Regions from separate parts of the Fictibacillus sp. 7GRE50 genome, predicted to be linked through region 3. Evidence: riboswitches for the same ligand, from Rfam matches in the RefSeq annotation. Region 3 holds a riboswitch; each other region holds the start of a gene.
What was found. Region 3 has a riboswitch for S-adenosylmethionine ahead of IHV12_RS06625 (LLM class flavin-dependent oxidoreductase). Riboswitches for the same ligand answer to the same signal wherever they lie in the genome.
Positions count from the first base shown of each region.

Region 1: it holds a riboswitch for S-adenosylmethionine, as region 3 does, so the genes downstream of both, IHV12_RS09630 (PLP-dependent aspartate aminotransferase family protein) here and IHV12_RS06625 (LLM class flavin-dependent oxidoreductase) in region 3, are expected to answer to the same signal.
Region 2: it holds a riboswitch for S-adenosylmethionine, as region 3 does, so the genes downstream of both, IHV12_RS11785 (bifunctional homocysteine S-methyltransferase/methylenetetrahydrofolate reductase) here and IHV12_RS06625 (LLM class flavin-dependent oxidoreductase) in region 3, are expected to answer to the same signal.
Region 4: it holds a riboswitch for S-adenosylmethionine, as region 3 does, so the genes downstream of both, IHV12_RS11255 (alpha/beta hydrolase) here and IHV12_RS06625 (LLM class flavin-dependent oxidoreductase) in region 3, are expected to answer to the same signal.

Region 1 is NZ_JACZDW010000002.1:483,681-487,889, reverse strand. It holds gene IHV12_RS09640 (nitroreductase family protein) at 1-407, shown strand, start outside; gene IHV12_RS09635 (hypothetical protein) at 647-1,756, shown strand; SAM riboswitch class I at 1,933-2,048, shown strand; gene IHV12_RS09630 (PLP-dependent aspartate aminotransferase family protein) at 2,233-4,023, shown strand; gene IHV12_RS09625 (aliphatic sulfonate ABC transporter substrate-binding protein) at 4,182-4,209, shown strand, end outside.
Region 2 is NZ_JACZDW010000003.1:103,213-107,421, reverse strand. It holds gene metH (methionine synthase) at 1-903, opposite strand, end outside; gene IHV12_RS11785 (bifunctional homocysteine S-methyltransferase/methylenetetrahydrofolate reductase) at 896-2,746, opposite strand; SAM riboswitch class I at 2,811-2,926, opposite strand; gene IHV12_RS11780 (NAD(P)-binding protein) at 2,928-3,566, opposite strand; gene IHV12_RS11775 (sirohydrochlorin chelatase) at 3,582-4,209, opposite strand, start outside.
Region 3 is NZ_JACZDW010000001.1:1,358,240-1,362,448, forward strand. It holds gene IHV12_RS06620 (MetQ/NlpA family ABC transporter substrate-binding protein) at 1-518, opposite strand, end outside; gene IHV12_RS06625 (LLM class flavin-dependent oxidoreductase) at 547-1,938, opposite strand; SAM riboswitch class I at 2,056-2,157, opposite strand; SAM riboswitch class I at 2,312-2,424, shown strand; gene IHV12_RS06630 (acyl-CoA dehydrogenase family protein) at 2,700-3,857, shown strand; gene IHV12_RS06635 (DUF817 domain-containing protein) at 3,980-4,209, shown strand, end outside.
Region 4 is NZ_JACZDW010000003.1:6,941-11,149, reverse strand. It holds gene modB (molybdate ABC transporter permease subunit) at 1-285, opposite strand, end outside; gene IHV12_RS11260 (MetQ/NlpA family ABC transporter substrate-binding protein) at 600-1,421, opposite strand; SAM riboswitch class I at 1,551-1,670, opposite strand; gene IHV12_RS11255 (alpha/beta hydrolase) at 1,718-2,518, opposite strand; SAM riboswitch class I at 2,633-2,750, opposite strand; gene IHV12_RS11250 (spore germination protein) at 2,909-4,209, shown strand, end outside.

The DNA of each region.
Region 1 (4,209 bases), on a different contig from region 3:
GCAAAACGAAGGAAGCGAAATTGCTGACGCGCTCTTTCGGCCCTTATGCAACGGCGTTCTCTGGAGCACCTGTGCTGATTATCTGTTTAGCCACTCCTTACGAATCTAAGTTTCGTGAAAAAATATTTGATCCGATCGAACTTGCCGAAGAATCAGTCTGGGAAGAAGAAGGAATCAAGAGCAGCTGCTTGGCGATTCAAAACTTGATGCTCGCAGCCCATGCGCGCGGACTAGGGACTTGCCCGATGACTGGTCCCGTATTGCTTGCGCAAGATGCGATTCGAGACTTTTTAGAAATTCCGTCTAAGAAACAGATCAACATGGTTATTTCACTAGGACATCCACAAGATCAACCGAAAAAACTCGCAAGAAAAGCTGTAGAAGAAATCGTCACATATGTAGATTGATGACAATTGGTTCTGTAAAATTCTTAAAAAGCTCGTCCAGCGGCTGACAAGCACACTGGACGAGCGCCATATGAAAAGCGCAAGGATCACCGCTTTGAAATGCCCCCTTGAACCCCTCTCATACCCCTCTATAAGACTTCAGACCTACAATTAATCTTAAGAAAAAAGGATTTTTTTCGACATATACCGAATATATGTTTCATGTAACGTATTTTCAATTATAGAAAGAGGAACTTCTTATGAAAGAGACATTTGACTTGATTGATTATGCACTGCAAAAAAGTGGATTAGAGGAACTTAAAGATCCGACTCAGGTTCAGTATTTAGGTGAAGGGGCTTGGCATCTTGCTTATCTTGTTCAGCTACGCACTGGAGATGCTGTGGTTGTTCGTTTTCCGAAAACAGAGGCGTATGGAAAGAACGTTGAGTTTGATGAAGAAACCATGCACTCAGAATATGCAGCGACTAGAGCATACTATGAGCTAGCAAACCAAGTTAAACCAGGAATCTGCCCTGCCTTTTTCAATTATCATGTAGAAAAAGGCAGAACGTTTACCGTGGAATCTTATGCGGGAAAAGCAATCAAGCTAGATCAACTAACGGTTGTAGAAGCGTTTCATATTGGAGCGGAAGTTGGTGAGTTCTTTCGCAAGATGAATACTGCACATCATGGCTTAAAAGGGTTTGGTTATCTCTCATGGAACGGTAAACATATTGCAGGCAAATTTCAATCAGATGTTTCAGAATCTATGAAAGAAGAAAACAATGAATACATAGATGATTTCAAGAAATTTATAGAAACGTATGAGGGGGCCATTTCTTCATCAGCTTTAGTAGACCTACAAGCTTGCATGGAGGATAGAGAGATTACGGATCATACGGTTGTACTTACTAATCAAGATACATCTCCAGAGAATATATTGCTGCATTCAGATGGCACTGTCTGTTTGATTGATCCTGTACCAATCTTATATAGCGGAGATTCGCTTGCTGGGAATTTTCTTAATAATTATCGGACGTTGTTTCCAACATTTTTTAATGCACCGCGTTATGCACGACATGAATTTGATCGCTTTGAAGACCGTTTGAAAAGAATAGCTGACGGATTTTTAGAAGGTTATTCTAACGGAGATCTAGATGTAAAGCGTCGAGTGAAACAAGAAGAGTTTATTCAACTTACGGATCTAACTGTAACTCATTGGCAACTACTTCAGATTGATGAATTATCGTCCGAACAGAAAATTCGTTACGGAGAAAGAGAAGCCATTGCCAATCGAATAGCGGAACTTGTAAAAAAAATCGAAGAGTTTCAATGGTTTGATGAAAAAAGTGGAACAAAGTTAGCATAACCGGCATAGCATGGGCATAATCTTAATTCAAAGCTGACAGTTGAACACTCATTCATTTGTATAACTTTTATGATTTTTCAAAAAACGGTTGACTTTCTAAAACATCTTACTCTATAATCCTATTCAAGAACAAAGTAAACATCAGCACGTTAATGTGTTAAACATAATTTGAATATCTCTTATCCAGAGAGGCGGAGGGACTAGGCCCGATGAAGCCCGGCAACCAACAAACCACATTTGGTTTGGAAAGGTGCCAATTCCTACAGATCTTTTTTGATCTGAAAGATAAGAGGAGGACCAAAACCCTCTTCTTAGGAAGGGGGTTTTTCTTTTTCCCCTTATCATACTTCAAGCACAAACATCACTTAGTCACTTATTTCATTTTAAAAATTGAATATAGCAAAAGGGAAAAGCATTAATCTTTATCCCTAGTTTTCCTATAGATTTTATTTGAATAATGAGAAGGAGCGATTATAATGACAAAATCTTTTGACGGATACGATATTGAAACATTGCTATTACATGGGGGCCAAGCGCCTGACCCAACGACAGGATCACGAGCGGTACCTGTCTATCAAACTACTTCCTATGTTTTTTCTGATACAGACCATGCGCAAAGCCTTTTCGCGCTTGATGAGCCAGGAAACATCTACAGCCGAATCGGAAATCCAACTGTTGATGTTTTTGAGAAAAGAGTTGCACTTCTAGAAGATGGTGTTGCAGCTGTAGCTACTTCTTCTGGTATGTCAGCTATCGCGCTTGCCATCTTAAACATCGCACACGCAGGAGACGAAATTATTGCAGCTACGAATCTATACGGAGGTACTTACAACCTATTTTCTACTACTCTTCCGAAATACGGAATCAACGTAAAGTTTGTTGATGCAGAGGATCCAGAGAACTTCCGAAACGCGGTTACTCCAAACACGAAAGCATTTTTTGCTGAAACGATCGGGAACCCCAGTCTTAACGTATTAGATATTGAGGCAGTGGCAGATATTGCGCATGAAAACGATGTACCTCTAATTATCGATAATACATTTGCAACACCATATGTCACAAAGCCAATAAGCTTTGGAGCGGACATCGTAATCCACTCAGCTACAAAATGGATCGGCGGACATGGAACCGCAATTGGCGGTGTTGTAGTGGATGGAGGACGCTTTAATTGGAATTCAGATAAATACCCAGGATTCACTGAGCCAGATAACAGCTATAACGGATTAAGATACGCGAATGATTTTGGAACATTGGCTTTCGCGACTAAATTACGCGTTCAGCTTTTACGAGATTTCGGAGCTTGTTTAAGTCCACACAATGCATTTCTCCTTCTACAAGGTTTAGAAACACTGCATCTACGAGTGGAAAAACATGCGAAGAACGCACAAGAAGTAGCGGAGCATCTGGAAAAACATCCAGCAGTAGATTGGGTTTCATATCCTGGTCTTTCTTCGCACAGAAGTCATGAGCTTGCGAAAAAATATTTAAGCAACGGTTTTGGTTCGATCGTAAACTTTGGAATTAAAGGCGGGCGTGATGCAGGACGTAAGGTCATTAACAACATCACATTATGGTCACATGTTGCAAATGTTGGTGATGCAAAATCATTGATTATCCACCCTGCTTCTACCACTCATCAACAGCTGAGCGGAGACGAATTAGTAGCAACAGGCGTAACAGAAGAACTAATTCGGTTGTCGATCGGACTTGAATCCGTAAAAGATCTTACGAATGATCTTGATCGTGCGATACAAACGGCTACAGGAATCGGAGCGGATAAAACAGAAATCACGATTAATGACGAAGGTGTCATTCGTTGGGCATTGCAATCATCACTTTATAGAGCAGTTGAGAATGGACAGGAAATTCAACGACCTAAGACGCTAGCGATCGTGGGACTCAGTTCCAATCCTGCAAGACCTAGCCATCGATTAGCTAGAAAGATGCAGCGACTTGGCTATAAGATCGTTCCTGTTAATCCAAGAGAAACCGAAGTGCTTGATGAAAAAGCGTATCCAGATTTAAAATCCATTCCGTTTCCGATAGATGTTGTTCAAGTATTTAGAAGTCCAGAAGCAGCGATCGAGCTCGCAAAAGAAGCAGCGGTCACACAACCAAAAGTGTTCTGGCTGCAAGAAGGTGTCATCTCACCAGAGGCTGCAAAAATCGCGAAAGAAGCTGGTATTGATGTGGTGCATAACAGATGCACGTATAAAGAAGCACAACGACTAAGAGGTACCATTTCAACGTATGCGTGTGAACTTTAAAAATAGAGATAGCCGATTCATTTTTAGGTTTTGCTTTAATGATTCTTTGCTTGTTGATTGTAGTGCAAGGTGTGAGACTCCTGGAACGGGAGTCAACGACTTTCAAGAGTAACTCAAAAAATAGCCATACAAAAAGAGAGAAACGTGGAGGGAAATACATGATGAAGATTTGGCAAAAAGCAGCAC
Region 2 (4,209 bases), on a different contig from region 3:
TAATGCTTTAATATGAGCAGGTGTAGTACCGCAGCAACCACCCACCACATTCAGCCATCCTTTTTCTGCAAACCCAGATAGTTTAGTAGCCAATGAGTCTGGAGTTTCATGATAATTTCCTTCTTCATCTGGAAGTCCTGCATTCGGATAACAGCTCACTGCTGATGTTGCTAGACTTGATAGAGAGCGAATGTGATCTTGCATGAATTCAGGTCCTGTTGCGCAGTTCAACCCAACGGCAAGAGGATTCATGTGTTTTAACGATATATAAAAAGCCTCAATCGACTGACCCGCAAGTGTGGTTCCCATCGGTTCAATCGTTCCAGAAACCATGAGTGGGATTCTTTTTCCCGTTTGTTCAATAGCTTGCTCAATTCCTAGAAAGCCAGCTTTTACATTTAGCATATCTTGGCTTGTCTCTAAGAGAAGAAAATCTGCACCTCCGTCAATCAATCCTCGTGCTTGTTCAGCATAAGCATTTCTTAACGAATCAAACGTCGTTCCGCCCGTAACACTGAGCGTTTTTGTCGTTGGTCCGAGTGAGCCCGCAACAAAACGTGGCCAGTGTTCTGTTGAAACAGCATCAGCTGCTTTCTTTGCAATTTCTGCTCCCAGCTTATTGATCTCATATGCTCTATATCCTAGTTCGTATTCATCCAGTACAAGATTCGTGCCGCCGAATGTATTCGTTTCAATGATATCAGCGCCCGCCTCAAGATATTTATAATGAATGGATTCGATAACATGGGGTGCCGTTACATTTAAATACTCATTACAACCGTCATACGCTTCACCGCCAAAATCTTCTGGAGTGAGATTGGCTTCTTGAAGCATCGTTCCCATCGCGCCATCCATGATTAAAATCTTTGATTTTAGCTGTTTTTCTATTGATGACTTAGGCATTCTGTGACCTCCTGGATAAAAGTGATGCAGAGTTAGCTCTTGCATATTGTGCTAATTCAACGGTTAGTTCGTAACGCATAAATGGTGTGATCAGGTAGATGCCGTTAAAGAGTTCCATAGCTATGTCTAATAACGACTTCGCAATTGATAAACCTTCTTCGCACGCTTGTTTTGGATCATCTGTGTACTTACCCATGCGGTCACGCACAGCGTTCGATAGTTTGATGCCTGGAACTTCATGATGAAGAAACTCTGCATTGCGGGAAGAGGTTAAAGGCATGATTCCAATATAGATCGGTTTATCAATATGTTTTGTTGCCTCATACGTTTCAATAAGTCTTTGCTCTGAAAATACAGGCTGGCTGATAAAGTAGTCTGCACCGTATGCAATTTTCTTCTCTAACCGCTCAACCGCTTTATCGATGGATCGGATGTTAGGGTTAAAAGCAGCTCCTATCGTGAAAGATGTTTTTTCTCCAAGCTCTTTTCCTGATAGAGATAACCCTTCATTAAACTGCTTGATGAGCTTGATCAGTTCAAATGACGTGACATCATATACAGACGACGCACCTGGGAAATCTCCGACGCTTGCAGGATCTCCCGTTACAGCGAGTATTTCATGAATGCCCTGCGTGTGAAGCCCCATTAAATGAGACTGAAGACCGATTAAATTTCTATCACGACACGTAATATGAATGAGCGGGCGAAGATTAAGTTGGGATTGGACAATCGACCCTAATGCAGCGTTACAAACACGTGGTGATGCAAGCGAATTATCAGCGAGGGTAAGTGCGTCGATACCCGCTTCTTTTAACGCCTTTGCTCCTTCCATAAAACGTGACGTATCTAATTTACGTGGTGGATCTAATTCAACAATTATGGATTGCCTTTTCTTTACTTCTTCACTTAGAGGTACATAGTTAGATTTTGATGCAGATTGAATGACAATCTTTCGTTTTCTTTGTTTCACTTCTTTTTCTGTTACAGGTTCTAAGTTTTTTAGTTCACTAGAGAAGGCATGTATATGAGCAGGTGTCGTACCACAGCATCCTCCTAATAGACGAACTCCTTGCTGCCTGAACAAATGGGCACATTCTTTAAAATAGTCAGCGTCCCCCTCATAATTAAAACGGCCATCTGTATAAGAAGGAAGCGATGCATTAGGAAACGCTGAAAGAATTGCCTGATTTGGTAATGCAACTTCTTCAAGTGTCATCAGCATGTGATACGGCCCTAGACGACAGTTTAATCCCACAACATCAGCACCAATGTTCTCTAAAGAGGTCAAAGCTTCTGAAATGGGAGTGCGGTCCTGCATAAAGCCGACCTCCTGTAATGACACTTGAGCAATAATCGGAAGTGATGTTTCTTTTCTAGCAATCTTTAAAACCGTTTCTAGTTCTTCTAGGTCATAATAGGTTTCTAATTGGATGCCATCTACATTCTCCATCAACAAACAATACAGCTGCTCGCGAAAACTGCGCTTGATCTCATCAAGAGAAATGCTATTTGGTTTTATACCGCGTATGCCACCGATCGTACCTACAACATATTCTTTATGAGCAGCTTTTCTGGCGATCTGAACAGCCGCTTTATTAATCTCTTTTACGTGATCTTGAAGCCCATAGCGTTCGAGCTTTGAATAGTTCGCTGCATACGTATTGGTTTGAATGATATCAGCACCTGCATCTAAATAAGCACGATGGATATTATAGATCTGCTCTTCTTGAGAAAGATTTAACTCTTCGTAACAAAAGTCGGATCCGTACGAATACAGAAGGGTTCCCATCGCCCCATCACCGATTAATATCTTGTTTTGTTTTAAGTCTGTGATTAAACTCATGACAGCCTCCTATATAAAAAATAAAAAGCCTTCTATAAAAGAAGACTTTTTGTGCGTCGGGGTCTTCTTATCTTTACAAGTTCAACAAACCGAACTTGCAGGAATTAGCACCTTTTCAGCTAGTAGCTGCTGGTTGCTGAGGTTTCATAGGGCCGCTCCCTCTACCTCTCTTGATAAGGATTTATTCTTTTATTGGTTCGTTTACTAAATTGCGATCTATTTTCTTTAATAATTCCTGTTTATACGTGCGTTGCTTTTCTTCGTTATATAAAAAGGACCGATCTGTTAGCTTTGTTAATAAGTCTTTTCGATTTTTTTCCGGATATTCCTTCTTAATGATCGATCTGCATTGAAATAAAAAATCTAAATACGTTTCATAGTCTTCACTGTATTTTTGTTGAAGCTCTTTTTTTATCGATTTAGATAAACTTGGACTAGCTCCAGAAGTAGAAACTGATAAAATGAGTTTCCCTCTCTTTACAACACTAGGAACAATAAAGTTACCCAGGTCTGGTTGGTCAACAACATTCACTAGCTGTTTCGAACTTGTTAGTTCTGCAATCCAAGAATTAATCTCTTTACTATTGGTTGCAGCAATGATTAGAAACGCTTCTTCCAAATCAGCACGTTCCACTTCTCTTTCGATCCAAGTCAGCTTTCGTTCAGCATGCCATTCTTGAATTTCTTTGACAGCTGCTGGGCTGATTACTGTAATTATTGCCTCTTCATTCAATAAATCATTAATTTTACGATGTGCTACTAGACCACCGCCAGCTACTACAACCGTTCTACCAGACAAATTTATGTGAATAGGATACATAGCATTCCTCTCTTTTTAAGAACATGCATACTTCTTTGTTGCAAGTGTTTCATGTATTCGTGTGAGTAAAACGTCTTTCAGAATAGGATGGTAGCCAAGCGTCTCGCAAAGAGTTACGTTTTGTGTGGTTTGCTGCTGATGGCGAATTATCGTATGTTTCATTCCATTTATTAATAGTCCTGAAAATAGAAGGTAAGGCACAACGATAACTTGCTCATATAATTCACTGCTACTCCAAAGTGCTTCTTCAAAACTTGGTTCTGAACCAGTTAAAAAACAAACTTGAATACTAGGAATTCCATAATGATCTTGAACGTTAGATGCTATTGCTTCTAGGTCGCGCTTAACATCTAGATCGGTGCTACCTCTACCCACTAAAAGGATATGTGAATTTTTTCTTAACGTAACTGCGCTTTTAATGATCTTCTCCCATAACAAATGTGAAATGGCTTGATGTACACCGAAAGGACGTCCGTAATTCACTTCAACTTCTGGATATGTAGTCTGCAGTTGCTGAAGCTCTTTCGGTATGTCTATTTTTATATGGTTCGCACTTAATAAGAACACAGGAATGACAGAGATGCTTGTAGCTCTTTTTTCTATACAGGTTTCAAAACCTTGAGCGATAGAGGGTTCACTAAGC
Region 3 (4,209 bases):
TTTGGATTTTTTGTCACATCTTTTTCTGAGACTCTTAACGGGTTTGCTGAAGAATCGATCTCAATTAGTCCATTGTCTCTCAAAACAGTAAGTCCTCTTGCTAAATTCGTAGGATCATTGGCTAGTGAAACCGTACTTCCAGGCTTGATCTCGTCTATAGACTTGAATTTTTTTGAATAGATACCGATTGGTGCAGTGGGTACGGTAACAACTGAAACTAGTTTCATATCATTCTCTTCTGAAAAAGCGTCCATGTACACTTTATGCTGAAACAGGTTTGCATCTAGCGAACCGCTCTTTAAAGAGATGTTCGGTTGTACATAATCATTAAACTCTTTCACTTCAACGCTGTATCCTTTTTTCTCTAGGTATGGCTTCACACCTTTTTCAAGCATGTCGCTGTAAGGCACGGTTGCGCCGAGCGTGATCTCTTTACTTTCTTTTTCACCCGAAGCGCCACATCCCGCTAAAACGCCGATTAATAAAGCTGCTGTAAGAAATATGTTAAATCGTTTCATATGTTTTCTCTCCTCACTCACTCTCTATTTATTTACTTTCCGTTAGCACCGGTCTAAATCTAGCTGCAGGATGATCGTTTGGCAGCAGCGGCTGTCCGGGTGAGAATAGTTTCTCACGAAGCGTGCCACTGTTGTACTCTTTTTTATAGAGTCCTCTTTCTTGAAGAACAGGTACAACAAGCTCCACGAAAGCTTCTAAGTCTCCTGGTGTTACGAGGTGATTAAGGTTGAAACCATCCACCCCAGACTCTTCAAACTGCTTTTGTATCCCATCCGCTACCTCTTCTGGATTGCCGACTATAAAACTACCTTTGTCAGGTGACTCGAAGCGATTCAATACCTCTCCTACTGTTAACGGTTTAGGAGCATCCGTAGTGAGGGTAGCGGCCTTATAATGTCCGCCTTCTGTTGATTTATTGTACGAGAATGGAAGTTCCGGATCTAAATCTTCATATTCCGCGATATCATATCCACTTGCTCCATATTGAGCTTTTGCAGCATCGGCACTCCAAACACTTGCATACTCATTGAATTTTTCCTCGGCTTCCTCTGTCGTTCTTCCTACCACCACGTTTAAAAAAGAAAAGATCTTAATGTTTTCTGGATTTCGGCCGTGTTTTGCAGCGAGCTTACGGATATCGTCAGCATAAAATCGAATTCTCTCTGGCGTTGGACCACCTACAAAAATACATTCAGCATGCTTGGCCGCAAAGTCTCGTCCACGCTCAGACGTTCCCGCTTGGTAGATCACAGGTGTCCGCTGGAAAGAAGGCTCGCTCAAGTGAGGTCCTTCAACGCTGAAGTATTGCCCCTCATGATTGATCTCATGTACCTTACCGGGATCCACTAATTTATTGTTTTCAACATCTTCTACAACTGCTCCATCTTCCCAGCTGCTCTCCCAAAGCTTATACGAAACATCCAGATATTCATCCGCGATGTTATACCGTTCATCGTGCTTGATCATATTCTGCAATCCAAAATTCCTCGCTGCGTTCGGCAAGTAAGAAGTGACTACATTCCATGCGATTCGCCCATTCGTTAGGTGATCTAGCGTAGAAAAACGACGTGCGTTGCCAAATGGCTGCTCATAGGTTGTGCTCACCGTCACAGCAAAAGACAGGTTCTCTGTTACGCTTGCCATGGCCGACACGAGAAGTGCCGGATCGTTTAATGGAACTTGAAGCCCATCACGAATAGAAGGAGCTTTACTTTGTTTATAAACGTCATAAATCCCTAACACATCCGCAAAAAATACAGCGTCAAACTTTCCTCTTTCTAAAAGCTTCGCATAGTCGATCCAGTAATTCAGATCTTTATAGCTTCTATGTCTCTTGTTCTCCGGATGCTTCCAAAGACCATGAGAATTGTGCATGGCACTTGTCATCTCAAACGCGTTTAACAAAATTTCTTTACCCAAAATAATTTCCTCCATCCGATTTTTTTGTACCCGCTCCAAGAGAAAATAAAAAAACCTCTTCAGCGATGAGAAGAGGTTGAAAAAATACGCGAAATAAAACATACGTATATAGATCTCCTCTTATCTTTCAAGCTTTCGCCTGCTGGAATTGGCACAATCCTAAAAATAGTTGTTGCCGAGGCTTCAAAGGGCCAGTCCCTCCACCTCTCTCGATAAGGAATCGATATTATTCAATTTAGTAACGAAATATACAGGAATAAAAATCACGTGTCAATGGAATTTAGAGAAATAAAATAATTTTCTTAACAATCAGTTTTTAGTTGACAGTGGTTTGCTTTATCCTCTATAGTGATGACTAATAATTAAATAATGTATCTTATCAAGAGTCAGGGGAGGAACTGGTCCTACGATCCTGCAGCAACCGCTTTTTATAAAGAAAGGTGCTAATTCCAGCAGATGTTTTTTTGAATGTCTGATAGATGAGAGAGCGTGTAAGCATATGGAATTTACGTCCTCTTTCGTCTTTGAAAGAGGACTTTTATTGTTTTGATTAAAAGTAAAGTAGATGATAGCTGTTGATTTCCGTTTCAGGTGCTCGCTTTCCGCGAGGCAGGCGGTGAGCCACATTCGTTCGTTTCACTCTTAAGTGTCTCACCTGCCCACCTGTCCCGCAGGAGTCTCGCACCTTACACTCCAATCAACTTATCCCTGAAGATTAATTACAAAAAACCATTTACTGATAAAAAATTTAGGAGGGAACTATGAGCTTACCTTTGAGAAAAGCCACTGAGATAGATCATTTTGAAGAAGCGGTTAGTACCGCTCTAGGACTAAAAGAAATTTTTAAGAAACGTGCAAATTTTGTAGATCAAGAAGGGGTTTTTCCTTATGAAAACTTTCAAGATTTGAAGGATGCTGGCTTTCTTTCTCTTACCATTCCAAAGGAGTTTGGTGGTAAAGGATTAAATCTAGTTGAATTCTTAACCATTCAAGAGCATTTAGCTGAGGGGGATGCTCCTACTGCTCTTTCTCTTGGCTGGCATCTGGGTACTCTTTTAGAAGCGGCGGAAAACCGGCATTGGAGTGGTAGTGCGTTCGCTGATCTTAGCCGGAAAGTTGTTGAACAAAAAGCACTCATTAACTTGGCACAAACAGAGCGTGCGACGGGAAGTCCGTCTCGAGGCGGTATTCCTACAACAACGGCAGTCAAGAAAGCAGATGGATGGCTGATTAACGGAAGTAAAGCTTTTACTTCTATGGCAGAAGCTCTTGATTACTCAGTCATTACAGCTACCATCTCAGAAACCAATCATAAAGGATTTTTCTTAGTGAATCACCGTGAAAAAGGGGTTTTTGTAAAAGAAACATGGGACAGCATCTCGATGAGAGGAACAAAAAGTGATGACCTCCTTTTGAAAGACGTTTATGTACGTGAGGAAAATCTTTTAGTCGTAGAGGATGGGAAGAACCTCATACCTAAAGGCTGGTATCTTCAGGTGCCTGCTGTGTACCTAGGTCTCGCAAGAGCAGCGCGGAATTACGCGATTGAATTTGCGTCAGAGTATAGCCCTAACACTTTATCGGGACCTATCTCAGACGTACCAGAGGTGAGAAGAAAGATTGGTAAGATAGAACTTGAGCTATTCCAAGCAAGAACGATCCTTCATGCCGTTGCTGAAAAATGGGTAAACCACCCTGAACAACGTCAAAATCTAGGTACAGAACTCGCTGCCGTTAAACATTCTGTAACAAATAGTGCGAACAAGGTCGTTGATCTAGCGATGAGAATCGTTGGGGCTCGGAGTCTTTCTGTACAAAATCCGCTTCAGCGGCATTTCCGAGATGTGAGAGCCGGTCTTCATAATCCACCAACAGATGATGCGATTGTCTATTCGTTAGCGGATGCAGCGCTTAAGTAAAAGAAGTCAACTGACAGGTTCATGTTAAACTAAACATTTTTTTATATGATGAGATTTAGATCACCATAGGTTATTATGGATACAATATATTTCCATATCAACTCATAAAAGGGTGGTTTAATTTGAGAGCGCTTCTTACATTCACTTATTTACAAGCACTTTCTTGTATCTTTCCAGTCATCATCTTTGGTGCGTTAGCTCTTTCAAAATTCGTCAGCATTCCGTTCATCCCTCGATACGATTTCATACTCCTTCTTTGTCTCCTTACACAAGTTGCCATGATCGTAACGAAACTTGAAACGATAGATGAACTTAAAGTCATCTGTGTCTTTCACTTGATTGGACTTGCTCT
Region 4 (4,209 bases), on a different contig from region 3:
AATAACGGCTGCCCACCATGTAAACATGATCGGCTGATTAAAGAGCCACTCTACGAGCTGTCCCCCGGGACCATTTCGACCGAACAAAACGATTAACAAGAAACCTACCACAGTTGGGGGTAGTACGAGTGGAAGTAGGAATATTGTTTCGATTAACGTTTTCCCTTTAAACTTCTGGTGAGCCATGATCCTTCCGAAAAACAAGCCGGCTAGGATTACAATCAGTGAAGCTGTCACCGCTATGCCAAGTGATAATTTGACAGGTGACCAAAAATCTATTGCCATTTCCTTTTCCACCCGCTTATTCCATTGATTTATATGCTGTATTCATCTGTCTTCATCATATCATATCGCCAATTGTTGGTGATGAAAGATGCGGATATTGTCGAAGGGCCTTTATTTTTGAGTTTAGACTTAATTCATGTCTAGTTTGACTTAATTGATGATCAGAACGACCTAATTTTTCTGAGTAAGACTTAATTTTTCTTATTTAGACTTAATTTTCAAAAAAGGTGTTAATCGGATGCCTTAAAAACATCTGTAAATGAAAAAAGCTGCTTAGATGAGTGGATATCACCATCTAGTCAGCTCATTCATCCTTATTCTTTAACAGCTAGCACTGAACCTTTATACTCTTTATCAATAAAATCGGTAATTTCTTTCGAATGAAGCACTTCTAACAAGGTTTTGATAGATTTCTTCTCTTTGTCGCCTTCACGAACTGTGATAATATTCGCAAATGGTGAATCTGAACCTTCAAGTGCGATGGAATCTTTCTTCGGGTTCAAATCCGCATCGATTGCATAATTTGTGTTGATCACAATCGCATCGCCTTCATCATTCTCGTATGCTTTAGTCAACAGCCCTGGATCAATGTCTGCCACAAACTCTAAGTTTTTCGGATTTTCTACAATATCGCTTATTTGAGCTTCGTAGCCCTTTCCTTCTTTTAGTTTGATCAGTCCCTCTGCTTCAAAGATTGACAAGATACGCCCGTGCTCAGCAATTGAATTACTTAAGATAACCTTCCCGCCTTCTGGTAGGTCCTTTAATGACTTATGTCTCTTCGAATAAACGCCCATCGGCTCTAAGTGAACAGCTCCTGCATTTTCAAACTTATACTTCGGGTTATCTTTCACTTGCTGTGTTAGATATGGAATGTGCTGAAAATAGTTCGCATCAATTTCTTTTTCATATAAAGACTTATTCGGTAAGATATAGTCTTGGAACTTAACGATTTCTAATTCAATGCCTTTATCCTCTAAAAGCGGCTTCGCTTCCTCTAAAATTTCTGCGTGTGGTACATTTGATGCTCCAACTACTAGCTTTTCTGTTTTCTCTCCATCACTTGTTGATGAGCCACAAGCCGCTAATAAAAATACTGCGAAACTTGCGAGTAATACTTCGATGATTCTTTTCATGATCTGATCCCCTATCCTTTAGTTTCTATAAGTTCTTTGATAATAGATGCTCTTTAAGAGGTGGTACAAAAAAACCTCCTGTTCTCATAACAGAGACAGAAGGCTTCTCGAAAAACGATTCCGATAATCCTCTCATCTCTCAGTGTGACCACTGTTAGATTTAGCACCGTTTTCATATTGATTATTATTCAACATGAATGGTTGCCGGGTTTCATAGGGCTAATTCCCTCCACCTGCTCTTAATAAGAGTATTCCTATCAAATTACTTTGTATTATCACAGGAATTTTGTAAAATGTCAAACACTTTTTTTCAAATTATTCTGAACAGAAACTTTAACATTCTTTACTAACCATTCAGAAGTGGAAGAAATTAATTTATCGAAATGGACAATTGAAGAATACGTATGATTGGCACCTTCTATTAGTACTATTGAGCTTCTACCATTTTTCCTCTTTCTTGATTCTTCAAAATAGTGAGAGCAATATCTTGAAGATATTACTGGATCGTCCGAGCCATGGATGAACAGTGCGTTACCACGAAACTGTTTGATGTCTTCTAACGGTGAATAAGCTTGAAGCGAAAGTAAAAATTCTTCGGTTATCGCATACCCTAGATGATCAATCACGGGGTGCTCTCCGTTATAACCAACTATTTCTTTAATATCTTCAAATGGATTCCCTACTGCAGACCAAGTGATCACATTCCCAATCCTATCATCATCAGCTACAGTGCAAATCGCTACCGCACCGCCTAAACTATGTCCGATTAACGTTATTGCATTTTGATCAATGTTAGGTAGTTTGCTACCAAAAGAAATAACTTCCTTCGTCTGATCGATAAAACAAGCAAACTCATTATCTCCATATTCCCCTTCACTTTCACCACAGCCAGCATAATCAAATCTCAATACAGCAAACCCAAGTTTAACGAGTTCTTGAGCCGTTTTAACAAACAGACGATCTACTCCAATTCGTGTACTCGTAAAACCGTGACAAATAATGATCAGCGGAAACTTCTTTTCACCTGCATCACTCCAATTAGGAAAATGAATGGTGTGAGCCAATTTTCTGTCTTTCCACCATATACAATCCGACATAACCATATCACCCACTCCTTTTCTCTCTATTGAAATTCACTTAACCAGTATGATAAACGCAAAAAAACCGTGTTCCCTTAGAGAACACGGTTCCATACATACAATCCGTTCGTTCTCTCATCTCTCAGCAATAACTGCTGTTAGATTTAGCACCGTTTCGGTCAAAACATAGTTCATCCGATGGTTGCCGGGCTTCATTGGGCTAATTCCCTCCGCCTGCTCTTAATAAGAGTTTCATTATTAATTTAAGGATAATCATAGGCTACTTGCTAATTGTTGTCAATAAAAAAACAAACCATGATCAAGTTTGCCAACAGAATATTATTAAATGACGAGGAGATGATAAAGAAATGTAGTAGTTCATGACGTAACAACGAACGGGTGATTTCAATGATATTTTTTAAGAAGAAAAAGAAAAAACAACAAGAATCAAATACAGATCCTACAAAAGGTACATTGACATTCCCAGAGCTCATGAAAAAGCTAAGAGCTTCAGCAGACTTTTCTACCGTTAAGCAATCATCACTCAGCACATTTTATATCTCTTATTATAAAACACTTGTAAATCCCGAATTTGTTCATCGGGATTTATTACCCTATATAACAGACATTCAATTAAAGAACTTAGATGACATACAAAAGCATTTGCCGTTAGATGGGATGGTCAAAACGAATGATGTGCATGACATCGCTAACAAAGTAACAGAAGGGTTTATTCTTATTCAAATGAATAAAGAGGACCCAGAAGGATTGCTTGTTCCAAGTCTATCGACCGAAAACAGGCAGATTTCTATCCCTGAAACTGAGTTTAGTGTTGTAGGTCCAAAGGAAGCTTTTGTTGAATCACTAGACACAAATTTAAACCTTATTCGTAAAAGACTTCCTATTCCTGAATTCACAGTTAAGGAAGTACGGGTTGGGAAACTCTCAAAAACGAGAGTAGCCATCATTTATATCGACGGAATCGCGGATGAAGAAAATGTGAACACGGCGATTCAGCGAGTCAATGATATCGAGTACGATCATATTGTAGATAGTTCTTATATCAATCAAATGATCTCCGACAATGAGAACTCTCCTTTTCCACAGCTCATTGATACAGAACGGCCAGACCGGGTAGCGAGTGTTTTATCTGAAGGAAAAGTGGCGATTATGGCTGACGGATCTCCCCATGCGTTAACGGGTCCAACAACCATCGTGGAATTTTTCTCCGCTTTCGAAGACTATTTTCTAAATTGGACGCTCGCTTCTGCCTTTCGATTGATTCGACTCATGGCTGTCATGTTTTCCGTGTTATCAACGCCTCTGTATGTAGCAGTATTAACGTTTCATTATGAAATGATTCCGGAAAATCTATTAGCTACACTCGTTGCTTCACGTAATGATATTCCTTTCCCACCTATACTGGAAGCTATCGTACTAGAACTTTCCATCGAGTTGCTTCGAGAAGCTGGTGCCAGGCTGCCTTCTAAGGTCGGTCAAACAATCGGTATTGTAGGAGGTATCGTTATCGGAACGGCAGCGGTACAAGCAGGATTAACAAGTAACGTTTTGTTAATAATTGTTGCTTTAGCCGCTCTTGCTTCTTTTACAACACCTGTCTATCAGATGAGTAACACGATTCGTTTATTGCGTTTTCCCTTTTTATTGTTTGCCCAGTTTTTAGGGGTTCTAGGTGTTGGTATCTGTTT